DNA from 2 places in the Arthrobacter sp. GAS37 genome. Region 1 is predicted to be linked to the other one. Evidence: riboswitches for the same ligand, from Rfam matches in the RefSeq annotation. Region 1 holds a riboswitch; the other holds the start of a gene.
The links. A riboswitch is a leader RNA that binds a small molecule or an ion and turns the genes downstream of it on or off. The one in region 1 is predicted to bind cyclic di-AMP.
Positions count from the first base shown of each region.

Region 1 (3,156 bases):
GGCGCAGGTTTCTCAAGCTCCTTGATCTGCCAGATAGTCCCGGTGGGCGCCGCCGGCGTGAACCTCAGTTTCCAGCCCATCTCGGCTGGAGTGTGGTCACTCTTGGCGTTGTTGCAGCGCAAGCACGCTGCCACCAGGTTTTCCCAGGAATCCGCGCCGCCCCTGGATTTGGGGTGGACGTGGTCAATGGTGTGGGCTGCTTTCCCGCAATAGGCGCAGCGGTGACCGTCACGGCGCAAGACGCCGCGGCGTGTAACCGCCGTGATGGTGTTGTACCTCGGCCGGATGTAGCGATTGAGCAGAATCACGGAGGGACGTCCGAGAATCTCCTGCGGCCCGACGACAGGCTCGTCGCCTTCGGCCACTACGCTCGCTTTTCCGGTGAGCACAAGGACCAGCGCCCGGCGGAAGGTTACTACCGCCAGCGGTTCATATCCAGCATTCAGAACGAGTGTGCGCATGCACGTACCTCTTCACGGCCGCACCCGTCAGGGGCGCGAGGGCCGGCTGCCCTCTGCATGTACGGGCTGTGGATCGACAACCTAAGAGTAAACACTCGGAGGCCAGATCAACGAATCCTTGCCGGAGTTCCAGCGCAGTGTCGGTCAAAGTTCACGTGCCGGACACATAGCGCATGCTGGTTAAAACAGAACATCCCCGCGGGCGGACCAGCGGGGATGTTCCAGTGAAGCTATGTAACCGGAGCTATTTAGCCACCAACGCGGATGAAGACCGGGCCGGAGCCGACATTGACGCTGTAAAGGGCGGTGGTGCCACCGTTCCAGCCGCCGTGGACTGCCATGCCGTTGCCGACGTAAACGGCGATGTGGGCCATGCCCATGCCACCGTTCTGGTAGTAGACCAAGTCTCCCGGCTGCGCTTCAGCGGCGCTGACCGTACGGCCAAGAGAGAGGTAGTCTGCCGGCCAGCCGTGGAAGTTGATCCCAACAGCGGCCAGGGAGTTCGAAGCCAGGGCGGTGCAGTCCTGGGCAACGCCAAGCTGTGCGTAAGCTGCGGCAGCAATTGCTGCGCCCTTGCCGCTGGCAACCTTCGTTGCAGGTGAAACAGCAGCGGTGACAGAGAGCGTCGAGGAGCCGGTAGCGGCACCCGTTGCAGCCTGCGTAGCCGGAGCAGCTTCCTGCGTGGCAACCGGAGCTGCGACAACCGGAGCAGCCTCGGTAGAGACCGCCGGGCGCTCGTACTTGATGGCGACGGAGGAGTCGGCCGAAATGCTGGCTTGGGCGATGGACTGGACTTCCAGGGCGGAGGTCGAAGTGGACTCGCGAGGGACGTTGGTTTCTGCAGCGTTGGCTGCAATACCGCTAGTGAGCACCAGACCTGAAGCAGCTGCGATAACAGCTGCCTGACGGCCTACGCCACCGGCGTTGCTGCCGACAGTCTTAGCGATAACGGCAAGCGAGTTGGTCTTGGTGACCGCGGCACGGTGGCGCGCAACAGTAGAGCGTGAAGACACGTTAAGAGGCCTCTCCCTATGCCCGCGAGGTAAGCTGTCGGATTCGGATGGGAGTCATCCGGCCACACTTCTCCCTCTCGGAAGTTGTGCGACTTAACCCCAAGGCCATCGGTGAAGATGACCAAAAGTGGGTCCCCCGCCTCTGCCAGACGATGTTTTGCGAACGGAACCTCGAGCAGTGGCAGAGCTAGGCAATCCACTCGAGTGCATCAACTCTCTAAAAGTTGATGCGTCTTAGACGGTACATGAGTTTTGGCTCAATGTCACATTCAGGTCACGGAGCGTGACAAGCATGCGAGAGGCTTCCATCGGATTGGCTACAGCCAGCCCAGGGGGTCAACGACGTCGCCGTTGACCATGACTTCAAAATGGAGGTGGCAGCCCGTAGAGGCGCCGGTGGTGCCGCTCAATGCGATGACATCGCCGCGGCTGACCGTCTGGCCCACCTGGACGTTGAACGAAGACAAATGGTTGTACGTGGTTTCCAGGCCGTTGCCGTGGTCCACCACAATGCGGTTTCCGCCGCCATACGGATGCCAGCCAGCGAAAGTGACCTTGCCGGCGGCGGCGGCATGGACCTGGGTGCCGCACTGGGCCACGAAGTCCTGGCCCCGGTGGAACTCCCCCAAGCCGCCCGTGATGGGATTCACACGATAGCCGAAAGGCGAGGCCGTGGTCAGTGTGTCCAGCGGCGCCCCCAGGGTGCCTTTGGAGGACGACGTCTTGATGGTGCCGACGGACTGCGCACTCAAGAGCTGCTTGAGTTTGCTGTCCGGATCCGCCGTGGTGGAAACCGCAGCACGGCTGAAGTCGATCGTGGCGCTTGCCGCGGCCGGAATCTCAGGCTGGGTGCCCACCGCCGAGGCGGCCTGGTTCGATTCGGCCGTGGCCGTCATGGCGCCGGTGCCCGGCATGGCGACCGTCAGGATGAGGCCCGTCGCGGCAAGGGCCACTCCGGCCTTCTGTCCCGCCCCGCTCGCCGCAGCGAACTCGGCTATCTGCCGCAAAGGACCCTTGCGGCGGCGAAGTTCGCGATGGGGATCGCGGGGCCGATCGTGCTCGACGGCGCTTGTGCTCCGCAGCTCAGCAGTAGGACCGGACGCGCGCCTGCGGCCCCTGGTGTTCTGCGTAGTCAAGGTTTTCCTCTCTGGCAAGCCTGCGAAGTTAGCTGTCGGATTCGGGCCAGAGAGATCGTGGACCCGGTCCGCGTGAAGGGCGCGAAGCGCAGAGCTACCGAAGGGGCCCTGCGCTGTTTGCACTTCCGCTGCGGACTTCACCCCAAGGCCGTCTTTCGACAGCCGATGGTGGTTCCTCCGCTTCTGCCAGTGAATGGACTAATCCACCTGATCCGCTGGCAGAACTCGGCTTCGGATCAGGTAACGCTTTGGTATCGGCGCCAGTAATAAACTATAGGGGATTAAGCCCCCGCGGTAATAATTTCGTTATCTTTGCTGGCCGCCTCGCCAGGCCGGCTAGGCGACCGTGACAAACACGTGCGAGGCTACCTCAGGCGGCAGCTCCAGCGCGCCGTCGATATTGGGCACGCGAACGGAGATGTACTCCCCCACACGTTCCAGGGAAACCCTGGCTCCGGGGCGGATTCCGCCCTCGTCCAGCTGCACCAGAAGTTCCGGTTCCACCTGGATCGGTTCAGCCAGGCGGCTGACGGTGACCCGGTTTTC
Region 1 is NZ_JBIYDB010000003.1:65,321-68,476, forward strand. It holds gene ABH924_RS03965 (HNH endonuclease) at 1-461, opposite strand, end outside; gene ABH924_RS03970 (NlpC/P60 family protein) at 710-1,474, opposite strand; cyclic di-AMP (ydaO/yuaA leader) riboswitch at 1,480-1,662, opposite strand; gene ABH924_RS03975 (M23 family metallopeptidase) at 1,792-2,610, opposite strand; cyclic di-AMP (ydaO/yuaA leader) riboswitch at 2,613-2,820, opposite strand; gene ABH924_RS03980 (metal-dependent transcriptional regulator) at 2,947-3,156, opposite strand, start outside.

Region 2 (3,156 bases), on a different contig from region 1:
AGCTTGAGCTACCCGCCTGTCATTGTGCCGGATTTCCACGGAAAAAGAATAGCATTCTAGTGACTGGAATGCTATTCTAATGACCTCGAACACCTCAGGAGGCTTCGCGATGGACAGCAATGAGCCAGTGAACACCGTGGTTGTGGGCGCCGGGCAGGCAGGGCTCGCCACCGGATTCCACCTGAAGAAACACCGGCAAGACTTCCTCATCCTGGACTCGCAGGCCCGCGTCGGCGACGTGTGGCGGAACCGATGGGATTCCTTGCGGCTCTTCACCCCGGCGCAGCACGATTCCCTGCCCGGCATGCTATTTCCCGCCGCCCGAGGCAGCTTTCCCGGAAAAGACGCCATGGCCGAATACCTTGAGGAGTACGCCAGGAACTGGGAACTCCCGGTACGCCATGGTGCCCACGTCACCGGCATCGAGCGGGAGGACGGCCGGTTCCGAGTACAGTCAGGCTCCGGGTCGATCCTGGCCAAGAACGTTGTTGTTGCCACGGGCCCGAACGCGCAGCCAAGGATCCCGGCGTTCGCCGAGGATCTGGATCCCGGCATCCACCAACTCCACGGAGCGGAATACACCAACCAGGACTCGGTTCCACCCGGAGATGTCCTGGTGGTCGGCTCCGGCACCTCCGGCGTCGAAATCGCCCTGGAGCTCGCACCTACCCACCGCACCTACATTGCCGGAACCCCTCCCTTCCACATTCCAAGCCCCGTAACGCGATACGCCGGCGGGCTTTGGTGGCTCTTCATCCACAAGGTATTGAACAGATCCACCCCTATCGGCCGCAAAGTCGCGGTCGGGTTCACGAAGCACGGCGCGCCGCTGATCCGGGCCTCCACCCGAGAGCTCGACGCCGCGGGAGTCACCCGCCTGCCACGGCTGACGGGCACCCGCAAGGGCCAACCCCTGACCGACGAAGGCCACGCGATCCCGGTGTCCACGGTGATCTGGGCTACCGGTTACCAACCGGACTTTGGCTGGATCCGAGGACTTCCCGCGGATGAGGACGGCTGGCCGCTCACTTGCCGGGGCGCCGTTGAACAACTGCCAGGGCTGTTCTTCGTGGGCATGCCCTTCCAATACGGGCTGACCTCGGGCCTCGTGGGCGGGGTCGGCCGCGACGCCGAACACGTCGCAGGACTCATCGCCGGGCAGACTGAAGGTCCGCGGGACTAGGCTCGCGGAAGTTCTTGGCAAAAACCGGTTACCCCGCCCGTTATTCAAATGTGACTTTGCGTGCCGGCTGTTGTAGCGTCGAGGGGCGACCCAATCCCCAAATGGGCCGCTTCCGGGTTGACGCCGAGCTCTGCCGCAACCCGGAATCCGCCAGACCCGCGGCAGAGACGGGGGACCCAGAGTCTCCGGGCCTACTTCTCCACAGGCCCTCGGGGTGAAGCCGCCACGCGCGGCCGGACGGCCTCGTCCGAACCCGACAGCTAACCTCGAAGGCGTTGAGAGGCAATCACCATGTCCCCAATCATGGATCAGCCTCGCCGTGCCGAAGTGGCGGGCGAGAGCACCAAACCAACCGGACGTCGTCGGGCCAAAGACAGCGAACCGTTCATCGCGGCACCGGCTACTGAACCTTTGAGTTCGACAGCGGAACCCACCCGCGCGGCAACCCGGACGACGGCGGCGCCCACCACGCGCGCGGCCGCCCGCGCAGCCGAACGGAAGCGGGCTTCCCAAGCCAGCGAAACCGCCGCCATTCCGACGGTGACTGCTGCGACAGCTGAGCAAGCCAAACCTGAGAAGGCAGCCACAACGGCACTCCCGGCGACACCCCGTGCCGCCGTCGGTCCGGCATCGTTCACCGGTTCGTCCTTCAGCCGGGAACCACACGCCGTCCTCAAGAAGGCCGCCAGCATCCGGACGATGAGCAATCGAATGGCAGTGGTTGCAGGTGCCCTAGGCATCTTGTTGACCGCCGGTTCCCTGGGCCAAGCCCTTGAGTTGCCTTTCTTCGGTCAGGAATCCCGAGCCCAGGACGCTGCGAGCGCGGACAACAAAGACTCCACGCAATCCGGCGCTCCTTCCGCGGCGGCAAGTACTTCCCCCAGCGCTGCTGCATCACCTTCTGCAGCTACCCCAAGCGCCAAGTCCGGCCAGACCTCCGCGGGCCCGGCGCAACATTCGCCGCAAGGACCCGCCGCTGTCGAACCGTCGAGTGTCTCGGCACCGTCGATCTCCGTCCAGGTTCCTGCCGTCCCGTCAGCACTGCCCCCAAGCCTTACCCCGGTGCCTGTTCCTTCCAATCCGGTTCCGACCGGGCCAACGACCCCCACCCCGGCTCCCACCCCGGCTCCGACAGGGCCAACCACCCCAACCCCGACTCCGCCCCAGACCGGCACGCCCTCCCCCGCGCCCACAGGTTCTTGGAAGCCGCGGACCCCGACCAGTCCTAGTCCCACGCCACAGCCCACCCAACCCGGCGTGGATCTTGGGTCGATTTTGGACGCAGCAACCAAGGCCCTGCAGTGAGGATGGGACAGCATCGAAAGTCTGCCGTCGAGTTCAACAAGTAAGCCAGCGCGGCTTCCGGTACCAGCGGCTTCAAATCCGCGGACGGCCCGCCCAGCGGCGCGCTTTGAGCGTTGCGTGGAGTTCGAGCCGGGTCGCGCCATTCAGCGGGTCAGCACCGATAAGCTGGCGGACCCTGGCCAGCCGGTTGTAAATGCTGCTCCGATGCAGGTGGAGCTTCCCAGCCACGTCCTGCACGGAGCCGTCGCTGTCATAGAGGAGTTCGAGCAAGGGCAGCAGCTCGCCGTTGCGGTCAGCATCCTCGATCTCCTGGAAATGTGCCGAGCCCGAATCGTCCCAGCCACCGGGCGCCTGTAGCCGTTCGAACAATTGGTAAATCCCGGCCGAGCGGCTGTCCACGAGCTCTCCGAGTGGAGGATCGACGGCGGCAGCCTGGGCCGCGAGCTTCGACTGCCGGTACGCCCGGCCCAGCTGCCGGATGACTGAAAACGGCTCGCTGATGCCGAGAATGACGCGGTCCACCTTCCGGCCGGCGCGCTTGGCGAGTTCCAGCTGATAGTGGACCAAGACTTGGGCATGCTCCGCCCGTCCGCCGGTTTCGCGGAACAACAGGACCGAGTGCGTCTCGGTGCCGGCGCTGAAAAGCACGGAATCGACCCCGATAGTTG
Region 2 is NZ_JBIYDB010000016.1:77,651-80,806, reverse strand. It holds gene ABH924_RS14270 (TetR/AcrR family transcriptional regulator) at 1-39, opposite strand, end outside; gene ABH924_RS14265 (flavin-containing monooxygenase) at 80-1,183, shown strand; cyclic di-AMP (ydaO/yuaA leader) riboswitch at 1,322-1,472, shown strand; gene ABH924_RS14260 (hypothetical protein) at 1,475-2,488, shown strand; gene ABH924_RS14255 (PucR family transcriptional regulator) at 2,561-3,156, opposite strand, start outside.
Region 2: it holds a riboswitch for cyclic di-AMP, as region 1 does, so the genes downstream of both, ABH924_RS14260 (hypothetical protein) here and ABH924_RS03970 (NlpC/P60 family protein) in region 1, are expected to answer to the same signal.